DNA from 4 places in the Citrobacter koseri ATCC BAA-895 genome. Region 1 is predicted to be linked to each of the others. Evidence: predicted binding sites of a transcription regulator. Region 1 holds the regulator's gene; each other region holds the start of a gene.
What was found. Region 1 encodes PurR, which represses purine synthesis genes. Its sites were predicted from a motif close to CANGCAAACGTTTGCNTG; they were not measured.
Positions count from the first base shown of each region.

Region 2: the regulator PurR is predicted to act here: its motif matches at 2,491-2,508, upstream of pyrC (dihydroorotase).
Region 3: the regulator PurR is predicted to act here: its motif matches at 2,009-2,026, upstream of purH (bifunctional phosphoribosylaminoimidazolecarboxamide formyltransferase/IMP cyclohydrolase).
Region 4: the regulator PurR is predicted to act here: its motif matches at 2,320-2,337, upstream of cvpA (colicin V production protein).

Region 1 covers NC_009792.1:1,603,968-1,608,183, forward strand. Annotated here, with positions in the region: gene CKO_RS07130 (MFS transporter) at 1-783, opposite strand, end outside; gene cydH (cytochrome bd-I accessory subunit CydH) at 958-1,047, opposite strand; gene purR (HTH-type transcriptional repressor PurR) at 1,345-2,370, shown strand; gene punR (DNA-binding transcriptional activator PunR) at 2,367-3,299, opposite strand; gene punC (purine nucleoside transporter PunC) at 3,412-4,216, shown strand, end outside.
Region 2 covers NC_009792.1:1,861,418-1,865,633, forward strand. Annotated here, with positions in the region: gene mdtH (multidrug efflux MFS transporter MdtH) at 1-1,059, shown strand, start outside; gene grxB (glutaredoxin 2) at 1,123-1,770, shown strand; gene CKO_RS08485 (lipoprotein) at 1,893-2,453, shown strand; gene pyrC (dihydroorotase) at 2,558-3,601, shown strand; gene dinI (DNA damage-inducible protein I) at 3,680-3,925, shown strand; gene bssS (biofilm formation regulator BssS) at 4,216-4,216, shown strand, end outside.
Region 3 covers NC_009792.1:2,761,208-2,765,423, forward strand. Annotated here, with positions in the region: rRNA gene CKO_RS12720 (16S ribosomal RNA) at 1-1,510, opposite strand, end outside; gene purH (bifunctional phosphoribosylaminoimidazolecarboxamide formyltransferase/IMP cyclohydrolase) at 2,133-3,722, shown strand; gene purD (phosphoribosylamine--glycine ligase) at 3,738-4,216, shown strand, end outside.
Region 4 covers NC_009792.1:452,779-456,994, reverse strand. Annotated here, with positions in the region: gene ubiX (flavin prenyltransferase UbiX) at 1-125, opposite strand, end outside; gene purF (amidophosphoribosyltransferase) at 223-1,740, opposite strand; gene cvpA (colicin V production protein) at 1,776-2,264, opposite strand; gene dedD (cell division protein DedD) at 2,579-3,262, opposite strand; gene folC (bifunctional tetrahydrofolate synthase/dihydrofolate synthase) at 3,252-4,216, opposite strand, start outside.

The DNA of each region.
Region 1 (4,216 bases):
CGCCAGTTTTCCCCCCAGATAGTTGCCGATAGAAAAGCCAACGCCAATCAGTACCAGCATACCGGTAACGAAAGCAGGCGTTGCATGCGTAATGCTGTGCAGCACTGGGGCGATATAGGTATAGAGTGTAAACATCGCGCCTGCGCCCAGAACGGTGGTCAGTAATGCCGATAACACCTGTGGTCGCAACAGCACCGCCAGCTCTTTGCGCACCTCAGGGCGCTCTCCCGCCCCGCCTTTCGGCAACGAGAAAAAGAGGCTAATCATTGAAATTACGCCCAGCCCCGCCGTCGCCATGAAGGACATACGCCAGCCAATGGTTTCCCCCAGCCAGGTCGCCGCAGGAACACCGCCAATATTGGCGATTGTCAGCCCCATAAACATGGTGGCGACCGCACTGGCCTGTTTATGTTTGGGGACGACGCTGGCCGCCACCACCGACCCCAGACCGAAGAAAGCGCCGTGATTCAGGCTGGTCAGAATCCGCGACAGCATCAACGTAGTGTAATCCGGCGAGATGGCCGACAGCACATTTCCGAGGGTAAAAATCGCCATCAAAAAAATAAGCGCATTACGACGTGCGCGATGGGAAAGCAGCAGCGTCATCAACGGTGCGCCGACCATCACACCAACGGCATACGCGCTGATTAGCATTCCGGCCGCAGGAATCGAGACATCCACGCCGCGAGCGATAACAGGCAACAAGCCCATAGGAGAGAACTCGGTGGTTCCAATACCAAATGCGCCAATTGCCAGCGCCAGTAAGGGATAATTTATTTTCATACATCGACTCCGCAGCTTCGTGCCGTCACGAGGCACGCAAAAGAGTCAAAAGCATGACATCAATCACAAAACTAATAAAGTAAGCAAAATAGCAAAAGACTTTTACGATTTGGTTAAAAATGAGGAAGAAGAGAGAGGAAAGACAGAGGGAGAATGCTCTCCCTCAGAGGTAAATCAGTTCAGTGCGGCAGTCAGACCGCCTGCGACAATCAGGCCCAGCACAATAATGGTGGTCACTAACGAAAATTTCAGATCGGTGCTCATCAAGTTTTCTCCTTTTTATTCCCACACAAAAAGTGATATTGCGCATTTTTACACACTTGAATGCAAAAATCTCCCATGATTTATATTGATAAGCGCTTTTAACTCTTCCCCTTTTCGTCAAGATCAGACAAAATTCCACGCTTACTTGATTAGCGTACCGGCCATTGCCCCCTTCCTGATGTTCCGTGTCGTTTTCCCGGCGTGCCGCAACCCTGACGTTGCGATCAAGGTGTGTAAAGGCAAACGTTTACTTACAGTATTTTCAGGAGTTCAGGATATGGTCTGGAGTGAGATGTAATGGCAACAATTAAAGATGTGGCGAAGCGAGCAAACGTTTCCACTACAACCGTATCACACGTAATTAACAAAACGCGCTTCGTTGCGGAAGAGACGCGCAACGCGGTATGGGCAGCCATTAAAGAGCTGCACTACTCTCCCAGCGCGGTTGCCCGCAGCCTGAAGGTTAACCACACCAAATCGATTGGTTTGCTGGCGACCAGCAGCGAAGCCGCCTATTTTGCTGAAATTATCGAAGCCGTTGAAAAGAACTGTTTCCAGAAAGGATATACGCTGATTCTGGGCAACGCCTGGAACAACCTGGAAAAACAGCGCGCGTACCTCTCCATGATGGCGCAAAAACGCGTGGATGGCCTGCTGGTCATGTGTTCCGAATACCCTGAGTCCCTGCTCTCTATGCTTGAAGAGTATCGCCATATCCCGATGGTGGTGATGGACTGGGGCGAAGCCAAAGCGGACTTTACCGATACGGTCATTGATAACGCCTTTGCAGGCGGCTATATGGCCGGTCGTTATCTGGTTGAACGCGGCCACCGTGAAATTGGCGTGATCCCCGGCCCGATGGAACGCAACACCGGCGCAGGTCGTCTGGCTGGCTTTATGAAAGCGATGGAAGAAGCGCTGATAAACGTGCCGGAAAACTGGATCGTTCAGGGTGATTTCGAGCCGGAATCAGGCTACCGCGCGATGCAGCAAATGATCTCCCAGTCTCACCGCCCGACGGCCGTATTCTGCGGTGGCGACATTATGGCGATGGGCGCGTTGTGCGCCGCTGACGAGATGGGGCTGCGCGTACCGCAGGATATCTCGGTCATCGGCTACGACAACGTACGCAACGCGCGTTACTTTACGCCTGCGCTGACGACGATTCACCAGCCGAAAGATTCTCTGGGTGAAACGGCCTTCAATATGCTGCTTGACCGTATCGTCAATAAACGCGAAGAGTCGCAGTCCATTGAGGTGCATCCGCGTCTGATTGAGCGTCGCTCTGTCGCCGATGGCCCATTCCGCGACTATCGCCGTTAATCCCCTTCTGCGGGAGCCTCTTCCGGCTCCCGTAACCACTCTTTATTCAGCGTTTCGCTGTCGCCCAGATAGTCCAGTAACCAGGCCAGCGCGGGCGACGTGTCGTTCTGCTGCCACGTCAGACAGCACGCCGCATCAGGAAACGGATTCTCAAGCTGTAGCGCCACCCATTTCCCGCTGTCGATCCACGGCTTAGCAAAGTGGGTCGGCACCATTCCCACACACAGTCCCGCGGAAAGGCAGGTCGCTGAAGATTCCCAGTCCGGCACCACCACGCGTTTTTGGTTATCCAGCAGCCAGGTGATGCGCTTCGGAAGCGTACGCGAGGTATCCTCCCGGACCAGCGACGGCCAGTTGCGCAACGTGTCGTCACTGAGCGGGCCAGCCATTGACGCCAGCGGATGATGGCGGGCGACCACGCAGCTCCAGCTCAGCATCCCCATATCGCGAAAGGTGTAGCGTCCTCCAACCGGAATGGCCTGCGTCGCGCCGATAGCCAGCTCCACGCGCCCGTCCGACAGCGCATCCCAGACGCCGTTAAATACCTCCTGAAAGACCAGCAATTCCACATCATCAAAATGACGATAAAAATCAACAATCATCTGCCGGGTGCGCTCCGGCTTAACAATATTGTCGACCGCAATCGCCAGTTGACCCCGCCAGCCGTTGGCGATCTGCTGGCACTGCTGTCGGGTGATCTGCATTTTTTTGATAACAGAGCGCCCTTCCTTTAAAAACCATGCCCCGGCGGGGGTCAGTTCAACATCCCGATGGCGTCGTTCGAAAAGCGGCACCGCCAGCCACTCTTCCAGTTGACGGACGGTGTAGCTCACCGCAGAAGGCACGCGGTGCAACTCCTGCGCCGCAGAACTAAAACTGCCATTACGGGCAACGGCATCAACCACTTCGAGTGAATATTCTGACCACATATTCTGCCTGCAAAAATTTTGAATCCAGTAGCCAAATATTAGCGTTTCACAAGCAGAATTTCACTCCCTACACTCAGCGGCAATGTCTTACTTCTGGAAAAGAGAAACAATTATGCAACCCGGAAAAGGTTTTTTAGTCTGGCTGGCGGGTCTCAGCGTGCTGGGCTTTCTGGCAACAGATATGTATCTGCCTGCGTTCGCGGCAATTCAGGCCGACCTGCAAACACCGGCGGCGGCTGTCAGCGCCAGCCTCAGTCTGTTCCTGGCCGGTTTCGCCGTCGCGCAACTGCTGTGGGGGCCGCTGTCAGACCGTTACGGGCGTAAACCCATTTTGCTGCTGGGTCTCTCCATCTTCGCGCTGGGCAGTCTGGGGATGATGTGGGTCGAAAGCGCTACTGGGCTGCTGGTACTGCGTTTTATTCAGGCGGTGGGGGTTTGTGCCGCTACGGTGATCTGGCAGGCACTGGTGACGGATTATTATCCAACGCAAAAAATTAATCGCATCTTCGCTACCATTATGCCGCTGGTCGGTTTATCGCCCGCCCTTGCGCCTTTACTCGGCAGTTGGATCCTGACGCATTTTTCCTGGCAGGCCATTTTTGCCACGCTGTTCATCATTACGCTGATATTGATGCTGCCCGCCTTACGCTTAAAGCCAACAACAAAAGCACATGACCACAGCCAGGAAAAACTGACCTTCGCCAGCCTGCTGCGTTCACAAACTTATCGCGGCAACGTCCTGATTTACGCCGCCTGCTCCGCCAGCTTTTTTGCCTGGCTGACGGGTTCCCCGTTTATCCTCAGCGAAATGGGCTATAGCCCGGCGGTAATTGGCCTGAGTTATGTACCGCAGACCATCGCGTTCCTGGTGGGCGGTTACGGTTGCCGCGCGGCGCTGCAAAAATGGCAGGGTCAAC
Region 2 (4,216 bases), 260 kb from region 1:
GCGCTCGGACTGCGCCAGTTCATCCAGCAAGGGCTGGGCATTTTTGGCGGCGCGATTGCCGACCGTTTTGGCGCGAAGCCAATGATTGTTACCGGGATGCTTATGCGCGCAGCCGGATTCGCGACGATGGGGATCGCCCATGAGCCCTGGCTGCTCTGGTTTTCCTGCTTTCTTTCCGGGCTTGGCGGCACCCTTTTCGATCCGCCGCGCTCTGCGCTGGTCGTCAAGCTGATTCGCCCTGAACAACGCGGTCGTTTCTTTTCGCTGTTGATGATGCAGGACAGCGCGGGCGCCGTGACTGGCGCGCTATTGGGTAGCTGGTTGTTACAGTACGATTTTCGTCTGGTATGCGCGACGGGGGCGGTACTGTTCGTTTTGTGCGCCGCGTTTAACGCCTGGTTGCTTCCGGCATGGAAGCTGTCAACGGTGAAAATCCCGGTACGCGAGGGCATGGGGCGCGTCATGGCGGACAAACGGTTCGTGACTTACGTACTGACCCTGGCGGGATACTACATGCTGGCCGTACAGGTAATGCTGATGCTGCCCATCATGGTCAATGACATCGCGGGATCACCGTCCGCCGTCAAGTGGATGTATGCGATCGAAGCCTGCCTCTCGCTGACGCTGCTCTACCCAATCGCCCGCTGGAGCGAGAAACGTTTTCGCCTGGAGCACCGCCTGATGGCCGGACTGCTGCTGATGTCGCTCAGTATGTTGCCTGTCGGGCTGGTCGGTAATTTACAGCAGCTCTTCACGCTCATTTGCACGTTCTATATCGGCTCGGTCATTGCGGAACCGGCGCGTGAAACGCTCAGCGCCTCACTGGCCGATGCGCGGGCGCGCGGCAGCTATATGGGCTTCAGTCGACTGGGTTTAGCCATTGGCGGCGCGATAGGGTATATCGGCGGAGGATGGTTGTTCGATATGGGGAAAGCGCTGCAACAGCCTGAACTGCCCTGGATGATGCTTGGGGTAATCGGAATCATGACCTTTCTTGCGCTCGGTTGGCAATTCAGCCACAAACGGACGCCACGCGGCATGCTGGAGCCAGGCGCCTGATTTGATACCTGCTTTCATCTCCTCCATACTGAAAGAGAACCGACAGTTAAATGGAGGAGAAACGTGAAGCTTTATATTTACGATCACTGCCCTTTCTGCATCAAAGCCCGCATGATTTTCGGCCTGAAAAATATTCCCGTTGAGCTAAACGTCCTGGCAAACGACGACGACGCAACGCCCACCCGCATGATCGGCAAAAAAATGGCGCCCATTCTGCAAAAGGACGACAGCCGTTATCTGCCCGAAAGTATGGATATCGTCCATTATGTGGACAACCTTGACGGCAAACCCTTGCTGATCGGAAAACAGAACCCCGCGATTGATGAGTGGTTACGCAAAGTTAACGGTTACGCCAATCGCCTGCTCCTTCCGCGTTTCGCAAAATCGGCATTTGATGAGTTTTCCACGCCGTCGGCGCGGAAATACTTCACCGAGAAAAAAGAGGCCATGATTGGCGACTTTGGCGAAAATCTGGCGCATTCCAGTGGGCTCATCAAAAACATCAGCGACGATCTGCGCGCGCTGGATAAATTGATTGTGCAGCCTAATGCCGTGAACGGTGAACTGTCTGAAGACGATATTCATCTGTTCCCGTTATTACGTAACCTGACGCTGGTCGCTGGCATAAACTGGCCAACCCGGGTCGCTGATTACCGTGATAACATGGCAAAACAGACGCAAATCAATCTGTTATCGTCTATGGCCCTCTAATGCTTGTGGGTGGAGGCGCCATGCCGCCACCCTTTCAGTTTTTTCTGCTGGTGCGCGGCGTGCTGGTGCCACATGCTGCTTTGTGTCAGGATTACGACACGGGCATCATGTTGAGGAACCCCATGAAAAAGATTGTCTTTGCCGCTGCATTGTTGGTTAGCGGCCTGTTGGTTGGCTGCAACCAACTCACGCAGTACACGGTAAGCGAGCAAGAAATTAATCAGGCGCTTGAAAAACGGAATAATTTTTCCAAAGACATTGGCTTACCGGGCATCGCGGATGCGCATATTGTACTGACGAATCTCAGCAGCCAGATTGGCCGGGAAGAGCCCAACAAAGTCACGCTAACCGGTGATGCGAACCTGGATATGAGCTCCCTGTTTGGCAGCCAGAAAGCCACCATGAAACTGAAGCTGAAAGCGCTACCGGTCTTTAACAAAGAAAAAGGCGCGATTTATCTGCAAGAAATGGAAGTGGTGGATGCAACCGTAACGCCGGAAAAAATGCAATCGGTGCTGCAAACGCTGATGCCTTACCTGAATCAGTCGTTGCGTAATTATTTTAATCAGCAACCGGCCTACGTTTTGCGTGAAGACAGCAGCAAAGGCGAAGCGCTGGCGAAAAAATATGCCAAAGGCATAGAGGTTAAACCGGGCGAAATCATCATCCCGTTCACCGACTAACGCACCAGGGCGCATTTGCGCCCTTTTTTTTCGTGCAAACGAAAACGTTTCCGCTTATCCTTGGTTTCCGGCAAAAATGACTATCCCCCAGCCGGAGCATATTAATGACTGCACCATCCCAGGTTTTAAAGATCCGCCGCCCAGACGACTGGCACGTTCACCTTCGCGATGGCGACATGTTAAAAACTGTCGTGCCTTACACCAGTGAAATTTATGGCCGCGCGATAGTGATGCCGAACCTGGCGCCGCCTGTTACGACGGTCGATGCGGCCATCGCATACCGCCAGCGCATTCTTGATGCCGTTCCTGCCGGGCATGACTTTACCCCACTGATGACCTGCTACTTAACGGATACGCTTGATCCTGATGAGCTTGAGCGCGGATTCCGCGAAGGTGTCTTTACCGCAGCAAAACTCTATCCGGCCAACGCGACCACCAACTCCAGCCACGGCGTCACCTCTGTCGATACGATCATGCCGGTACTGGAGCGCATGGAAAAACTCGGCATGCCGTTGCTGGTACACGGCGAAGTTACCCATGCTGATATCGATATTTTTGACCGCGAAGCACGGTTTATTGAAACGGTGATGGAGCCGCTGCGCCAGCGTCTGACGGCGTTGAAGGTTGTATTTGAGCACATTACCACCAAAGATGCCGCAGAGTACGTTCGCGACGGCAACGAGCTGTTAGCCGCCACCATCACGCCACAGCATCTGATGTTTAATCGCAACCATATGCTGGTCGGCGGCATTCGCCCGCATCTGTATTGCCTGCCGATCCTCAAACGTAACGTCCACCAGCAGGCCTTGCGTGAACTGGTCGCCAGCGGATTTAGCCGTGCCTTCCTCGGTACCGACTCCGCGCCGCACGCCCGTCATCGGAAAGAAACCAGCTGCGGCTGCGCAGGCTGCTTTAATGCCCCGACGGCGCTTGGCAGCTACGCTACGGTCTTTGAAGAGATGAACGCCCTCGCGCATTTTGAAGCGTTCTGCTCACTCAATGGGCCACGGTTCTACGGCCTGTCGGTCAATGAAACCTACGTTGAACTGGTACGCGAAGAGCAGCTCGTCCCGGAAAGCATCACGCTTGCCGATGACTCACTGGTGCCCTTCCTGGGCGGCGAGCGCGTACGCTGGTCAGTAAAATAATAAAAAAAATGTGGCCAACTGTTGTAAGCCGGAAAGGTTAACTGTATAAATACACAGTATATTCAACAGGGGGCCATTATGCGTATTGAAGTCACTATAGCGAAAACGTCACCTTTGCCTGCTGGCGCGATTGACGCGCTGGCCGGTGAACTCTCCCGCCGTATCCATCACTCTTTTCCAGATAACGCGGGCAATGTTGTCGTCCGTTATGCCGCAGCCAACAATTTGTCGGTCATTGGCGCGACAAAAGAGGATAAAGAACGCATCAGCGAAATCCTACAGGAAACCTGGGAAAGCGCGGATGACTGGTTCGTCAATGAATAAAAAATGATATGCAGTAATGTTCGTTTTTGCCGGGTCGCCCCGGCTTTTTTATTTGCGCAACTGGTCGCTTTTTAATCCATTACTCAAAATAACTGCACAACATGCCAAAAAAATATGAATAACATGCTGTTTTATTGTGCACATAATTCTTAAAAAGAAGAAATTTATTCTGTCACCCTTTAAATTTCCAGTGAATAGCCTTATTTATTGATATACTGAAGTTGCTTCAGAAAAAAAACACGCATTGAACCTCGAAAACCGTTGTCTTGTAACACGTATTAGGGGGCATAA
Region 3 (4,216 bases), 1.2 Mb from region 1:
GGTTACCTTGTTACGACTTCACCCCAGTCATGAATCACAAAGTGGTAAGCGCCCTCCCGAAGGTTAAGCTACCTACTTCTTTTGCAACCCACTCCCATGGTGTGACGGGCGGTGTGTACAAGGCCCGGGAACGTATTCACCGTGGCATTCTGATCCACGATTACTAGCGATTCCGACTTCATGGAGTCGAGTTGCAGACTCCAATCCGGACTACGACATACTTTATGAGGTCCGCTTGCTCTCGCGAGGTCGCTTCTCTTTGTATATGCCATTGTAGCACGTGTGTAGCCCTGGTCGTAAGGGCCATGATGACTTGACGTCATCCCCACCTTCCTCCAGTTTATCACTGGCAGTCTCCTTTGAGTTCCCGGCCTAACCGCTGGCAACAAAGGATAAGGGTTGCGCTCGTTGCGGGACTTAACCCAACATTTCACAACACGAGCTGACGACAGCCATGCAGCACCTGTCTCACGGCTCCCGAAGGCACATTCTCATCTCTGAAAACTTCCGTGGATGTCAAGACCAGGTAAGGTTCTTCGCGTTGCATCGAATTAAACCACATGCTCCACCGCTTGTGCGGGCCCCCGTCAATTCATTTGAGTTTTAACCTTGCGGCCGTACTCCCCAGGCGGTCGACTTAACGCGTTAGCTCCGGAAGCCACGCCTCAAGGGCACAACCTCCAAGTCGACATCGTTTACGGCGTGGACTACCAGGGTATCTAATCCTGTTTGCTCCCCACGCTTTCGCACCTGAGCGTCAGTCTTCGTCCAGGGGGCCGCCTTCGCCACCGGTATTCCTCCAGATCTCTACGCATTTCACCGCTACACCTGGAATTCTACCCCCCTCTACGAGACTCAAGCCTGCCAGTATCAGATGCAGTTCCCAGGTTGAGCCCGGGGATTTCACATCTGACTTAACAGACCGCCTGCGTGCGCTTTACGCCCAGTAATTCCGATTAACGCTTGCACCCTCCGTATTACCGCGGCTGCTGGCACGGAGTTAGCCGGTGCTTCTTCTGCGGGTAACGTCAATTGCTGCGGTTATTAACCACAACACCTTCCTCCCCGCTGAAAGTACTTTACAACCCGAAGGCCTTCTTCATACACGCGGCATGGCTGCATCAGGCTTGCGCCCATTGTGCAATATTCCCCACTGCTGCCTCCCGTAGGAGTCTGGACCGTGTCTCAGTTCCAGTGTGGCTGGTCATCCTCTCAGACCAGCTAGGGATCGTCGCCTTGGTGAGCCGTTACCCCACCAACTAGCTAATCCCATCTGGGCACATCTGATGGCAAGAGGCCCGAAGGTCCCCCTCTTTGGTCTTGCGACGTTATGCGGTATTAGCTACCGTTTCCAGTAGTTATCCCCCTCCATCAGGCAGTTTCCCAGACATTACTCACCCGTCCGCCACTCGTCAGCAAAGCAGCAAGCTGCTTCCTGTTACCGTTCGACTTGCATGTGTTAGGCCTGCCGCCAGCGTTCAATCTGAGCCATGATCAAACTCTTCAATTTAAGTTTGATGCTCGTGAATTAAACTTCGTAATGAATTACGTGTTCACTCAGAGACTTGGTATTCATTTATTGTCCGAAGACATTAAGAATCCATGTCACTTTGAGTGCCCACACAGATTGTCTGATAAATTGTTAAAGAGCAGTTGCGACGCGCTTTAGCGCTCTGTCGCGAGGTGGCGTATATTACGCTTTCCTCTTTCAGAGTCAACCCTGAATTTCAGGATTTTTCTCTTTAATCAACCGGCTGTTTGTGTGAAGTGATTCACATCCGCCGTGTCGATGGAGGCGCATTATAGGGAGTTCTCCGCAGGCCGCAATAGAAAAATGACAGAAAAATGACTGACTGCTGCATTCCCCAGCAAAACCCCGCCTTATACCCTTTTACACACAGAGTTATCCACAATCCTGGCGATCATTTCCTGAATCTCTCCTTAATAAAGACGCGCTCAATACAGGAATAAAAGGGTATCGAATGGAAAAAGAAAAATTCGCGAGCGTTGCGCAAACGTTTTCGTTACAATGCCACCGCAAAACAAGGATGCCCCGTAAGGGGCGTTAGCTGAGTTTTTCACGAAAAATTCAGCTAACGCTCTCTGTAATAGTCAAATCCAGGGGATTTACCATGCAACAACGTCGTCCAGTCCGCCGCGCTCTGCTCAGTGTTTCTGACAAGGCCGGTATCGTCGAATTCGCCCAGGCACTTTCCGCACGCGGTGTGGAGCTGCTGTCTACAGGGGGCACTGCCCGTCTGTTAGCAGATAAAGGTCTGCCGGTGACCGAAGTTTCCGATTACACCGGTTTCCCGGAAATGATGGATGGACGCGTGAAGACCCTGCATCCGAAAGTACACGGCGGTATTCTCGGTCGCCGTGGTCAGGATGACGGAATTATGGAACAACACGGTATCGCGCCAATCGATATGGTTGTTGTTAACCTGTACCCGTTCGCCCAGACTGTCGCTCGTGAAGGTTGCTCGCTGGAAGATGCCGTAGAGAACATTGATATCGGCGGCCCGACCATGGTGCGCTCCGCTGCCAAGAACCATAAAGATGTCGCTATCGTTGTAAAGAGCAGCGACTACGACGCCATTATTAAAGAGATGGATAGCAACGACGGTTCACTGACCCTTGATACCCGCTTCGATCTCGCCATTAAAGCCTTCGAACACACCGCTGCCTACGACAGCATGATTGCCAACTACTTCGGCAGCATGGTTCCGGCATATCACGGTGAAAGCAAAGAGGCTGCTGGCCGCTTCCCGCGTACCCTGAATCTGAACTTCATTAAGAAGCAGGATATGCGCTACGGCGAAAACAGCCACCAGCAGGCGGCCTTCTATATAGAAGAGAATGTGCAAGAAGCATCTGTTGCGACCGCGCAGCAGGTACAGGGCAAAGCGCTCTCCTACAACAACATCGCCGATACCGACGCGGCGCTGGAGTGTGTGAAAGAGTTCAGCGAGCCCGCCTGCGTCATCGTGAAGCACGCTAACCCGTGCGGTGTGGCGGTAAGCACTTCTATTCTCGACGCCTACGATCGCGCATACAAGACTGACCCGACCTCCGCATTCGGCGGCATCATCGCGTTTAACCGCGAACTGGATGCCGAAACGGCACAGGCCATCATCTCCCGTCAGTTTGTCGAAGTGATCATTGCGCCTTCCGCATCTGAAGACGCCCTGAAGATTACCGCCGCCAAACAGAACGTGCGCGTCCTGACCTGTGGTCAGTGGGCCGAGCGCGTCCCGGGCCTGGACTTCAAACGCGTTAACGGCGGCCTGCTGGTTCAGGATCGTGACCTGGGTATGGTGACCGAAGGCGAACTGCGCGTAGTGTCCAAACGTCAGCCGACCGAACAAGAGCTGCGTGACGCGCTGTTCTGCTGGAAAGTAGCGAAGTTTGTGAAATCCAACGCGATTGTGTACGCGAAAGAGAATATGACTATCGGTATTGGCGCGGGCCAGATGAGCCGCGTTTATTCCGCGAAGATCGCCGGTATTAAAGCGGGCGATGAAGGACTGGAAGTAAAAGGTTCCGCAATGGCCTCTGACGCGTTCTTCCCGTTCCGCGACGGTATTGATGCTGCGGCTGCCGTTGGCGTGAGCTGCGTGATCCAGCCCGGTGGCTCCATCCGTGATGATGAAGTCATTGCCGCCGCTGATGAACACGGCATTGCGATGATCTTCACCGACATGCGTCACTTCCGCCATTAATTCACGGAGCAGACAATGAAAGTATTAGTAATCGGCAACGGCGGGCGCGAACACGCCCTGGCGTGGAAAGCGGCACAATCACCGCAGGTTGAAACCGTGTATGTCGCGCCAGGTAACGCCGGAACAGCGCTGGAACCAGCGCTGCAAAACGTCGCTATTGGCGTCACGGATATTCCGGCACTGCTGAGCTTTGCCCAGAACGAGAAGATCGATCTGACCATCGTCGGCCCGGAAGCGCCGCTGGTGAAAGGCGTGGTGGATACTTTCCGCGCCGCTGGCCTGAAAATCTTTGGCCCAACCGAAGGCGCCGCACAGCTGGAAGGCTCCAAAGCCTTCACCAAGGATTTCCTCGCCCGTCACCAGATTCCGACGGCGGAGTACCAGAACTTCACGGAGATCGAACCCGCGCTGGCTTACCTGCGTGAGAAAGGCGCGCCGATCGTCATTAAAGCCGACGGATTGGCTGCCGGGAAAGGCGTGATTGTGGCGATGAC
Region 4 (4,216 bases), 1.2 Mb from region 1:
TGACGCGCAGCCGGACTCATCACCAGGTGGGTCTCCACATCCGCCACGTCACGCAGAACCTGCAACAAGCGCACGCCATAAATCGCGCCGCTGGCGCCGCTAATCCCTACAATGAGTCGTTTCATGATTTTTGCCCTTTCTTGCGTCTGGGCTGACTTTGCAGGATTTTACGGGGCGTTGCAAGCAAGGGCGCGGATTGCGCACCCTTGCCGGGAGGAGAGATTAACCTTCGTTATGCATTTCCAGGTTTTCCACTTCGTTCTGACGCTGCATCGCTTTGACGTCATCATTACGCAGGGAATCCAGATAGTCGAGATACTGCTGGTCAACGTCTTTTGTGACATACACGCCGTTAAAGACCGAACATTCAAACTGCTGAATATCCGGGTTCTCAGCGCGAACAGCTTCAATCAAATCGTCCAGATCCTGGAAGATAAGCCCATCAGCGCCGATGATCTGGCGAATTTCATCCACTTCACGACCGTGAGCAATCAGCTCATTTGCCGTTGGCATATCGATACCGTAAACGTTCGGGAAGCGAATTTCCGGCGCCGCAGAAGCCAGATAGACCTTCTTCGCGCCTGCTTCACGGGCCATCTCAATAATCTGTTCAGAGGTGGTGCCGCGCACGATGGAGTCATCCACCAGCAGGACGTTCTTATCGCGGAATTCAGCGCGGTTGGCGTTCAGCTTGCGACGCACGGACTTACGGCGCAACTGCTGGCCCGGCATGATAAACGTCCGGCCAACGTAGCGGTTTTTCACAAAGCCCTGGCGGTACGGTTTACCCAGAATGCGGGCGATTTCCAGCGCGATATCGCAGGAGGTTTCTGGAATCGGGATCACCACGTCGATATCCAGATCTTCCCATTCACGGGCAATTTTTTCGCCCAGCTTCGTCCCCATATTCACGCGGGCGCTGTAGACGGAAATTTTATCGATGAACGAGTCCGGGCGCGCAAAGTAGACGTATTCGAACAGGCACGGATTGCTGACCGGGTTATCCGCGCACTGGCGGGTAAACAACTGGCCTTTTTCGGTGATGTACACCGCTTCGCCCGGCGCCACATCGCGCAGGAATTCGAAGCCCAGCGTATCAAGCGCCACGCTTTCGGACGCAACCATATATTCAGTGCGGCCATCGCCAATGTCGCGTTTGCCCAGCACCAGCGGGCGGATGCCGTTCGGATCGCGGAAAGCCACCATACCGTGCCCGATAATCATCGCCACACAGGCATACGCGCCGCGAATCTGGCGGTTGGTCGCGGCAATGGCGGCAAAAATGTTATCGGCTTCCAGCGGGTAATGACGGAAGTTATCCAGCTCGCTGGCAAAAATATTGAGCAGGATTTCAGAATCTGACGTGGTGTTAATGTGACGACGTTTTTCTTCAAACAGCTTTTTACGCAGCTCATGCGCGTTGGTCAGGTTGCCGTTATGAGCAAGCGTGATGCCATACGGCGAGTTGACGTAAAAAGGTTGAGCTTCGGAGGCGCTGGAGCTGCCAGCCGTTGGGTAACGCACATGCCCGATGCCCATATTGCCCTGCATACGCTGCATATGGCGAGCTTCAAAAACATCGCTCACCAGTCCGTTTGCCTTACGCAAGCGGAAGCAGTTGTTGGCATCAATGGTGATGATGCCAGCGGCATCCTGACCACGATGCTGGAGCACCGTTAACGCGTCATAAATCGACTGGTTTACCGGCATAACACCGGCGATACCGACAATACCGCACATACGTCTTTTCCTCGTTAAGCCACATCTCAGAACCGTTACGTTCTGGGCAAGAAACTTGACGAGCTTTGCAGATAGTCAAAGAACCATCTGATGATGAAACTGAACTGCGGGATAAGCTGCGACTTGCTCCAGTCTTCGCTTTTCGACAGGCCGGTAAACGTATCGAGAAAGAACAGAATGGCGGCGACGATTAACGCTCCTCGCAGCGCGCCAAAACAGATCCCCAACACCCTGTCAGTACCCGACAGGCCGGTTTTCTCCACCAGCTGACCTATCACAAAGTTCACGATAGCGCCGACGATAAGCGTCGCGATAAACAGTATCGCGATAGCAATCCCATTTCGAACCAGTTCGTCTTCAAAGCCCGTAAACCAGACAGACAGGTAAGTGTAGTAATGGCTGGCGACAAAGAAAGCACAACCCCATGTCACCAACGATAACGCTTCACGAACAAAGCCACGGATCAGGCTAACCAGACAGGAAAAACCAATCACCGCGATAATGGCGTAATCAATCCAGACCATATGTGTCCCACGATTTTACGCCCTGTCGTCCTGTTCGGGGCGCATTCTAACAGAAAAAGAAAACGTTTGCGTAGGGATTTCCTTCCCGCGCGTAAATAAAAATGGCGCTGAAAAAATATTCAACGCCATCAAACTTTTTGCCTCTTCGGGCATTGCCGGATGGCGGTGCAAGCACCTTATCCGGCCTACAAAACAGTACACCGTAGGCCTGGCTGAACTCCGCGCGGATGGCGGGCAAGCACCTTATCCGGCCTGGAAAACAGTACATCGTAGGCCTGATAAGACGCGCAGCGTCGCCATCAGGCAGCGGTGGCTTAGTTCGGGCTGTAACCCATCACCACGCCACTCAAACCGGAGATCTGCTGTAACTCGCCAAGAGAATTTTTCAGCTTATCTCTTGAGGCGTCAGGCCCGACGAGGATACGGGTTATTTTACCCTGTACCGGCGTTGACGGAGAAGTATATACCCGGAAGCCCGCGCCACGAAGTTTACCCACTATCTCATTGACCTTATCGGCATTTTTCAACGCCCCCAACTGCACAACGTACGCTTTACCCGTTGGCGCGGGTTTTTCTTCAGCAGCAGGTTTCGGCTCAGGCGCCGGTGTCGGCGTTGCCGCTACCGGTTGCTGCGGCTTCGGCTGTGGTTTCGGCTTTTCAACCGGTTTAGGTTTCGGCGGCTCAACAGGTGCGGGGACAGGATCGAAACTGGCGTTGTTTTCCGCAGCAAAACGGGAAGGGTCCAGAGACGGCGCTGCCGCATCTCCGGCACGCACCTCCTCAGCAGCGCCTTCAGGCGGCTGGGTCGGCAACGCCTGTGTTGCGGCTGGCATCATATCAGGCTCATCGCGATCGCCAGGCTTTGGCACCAGCGGGATCGCCGCAAACTCATCCTGATAGTGTTTTTTCTGCCCGTCGAGCAACCCGGGAAGCACAATCACCCCGAGAGCGACCAGCACGATTGTGCCAACTAAACGATTCTGAAACTTACTCGCCACCGCTTCTCCCCGCGTCCATCACTTCCATGACATGTGCAACCGTATGAAATGATCCACACACCAGCACGGTATCTTCTGGTTTCGCCTCTGCCAGCGCTGCATGCCACGCCAGCGCGACACTGTCATAGACAGTGCCTTTGCCCAGATGTTCCAGCAATTGCTCCGCCGTCGCGCCGCGCGGCCCTTCCAGCGGCGCGCAATACCAGTCGTCGACCACGCTTTTCAGCCAGGCTAACGTCCCTGCGATATCTTTATCATGTAGCATACCGATAACGGCAAGTATACGCCCGTTTTTCGGCAACATTTTCAGGCGCTCTGTCAGATATTCCGCAGCATGGGGATTATGTGCGACATCCAGAATCACCCGTGGCGATTCGCTCACTATCTGGAAACGACCGGGCAAAATCGCCCGGGCAATGCCGTCACGAATCGCCTGCTCGCTGATGTTCAGCCCGCTGGCGCGCAGTGCCGCCAGCGCGGTGGCGGCGTTAGGCTGAGGCACCTGCGGTAGCGGAAGATTCGCCAGCGTACCTTCGCCGTCCGTAAACGACCAGCCGTCGCCCGTCACATCATAATGCCAGTCCACGCCGCGACGCTGTAACTGCGCCCCGGTTTCCTGCGCCACATCGGCGATGGTATACGGCATTTCCGGTTCGCCGACGATAGCCGGTTTTTCCGCCCGGAAGATCCCCGCCTTCTCACGCCCGATACTTTCGCGGTCCGGCCCCAGCCAGTCGGTATGATCCAGCGCAATGCTGGTCACTACCGCAACATCCGCATCAACAATATTGGTCGCGTCCAGACGTCCGCCCAGCCCGACTTCCAGAATCACCACGTCAAGCTGAGCCTGCTTAAACAGCCACAGCGCCGACAGCGTGCCGTATTCAAAGTAGGTCAGAGAAATGTCTTCGCGCGCGGCCTCAATCTCGGCGAACGAGGCGGTATGAGCAGACT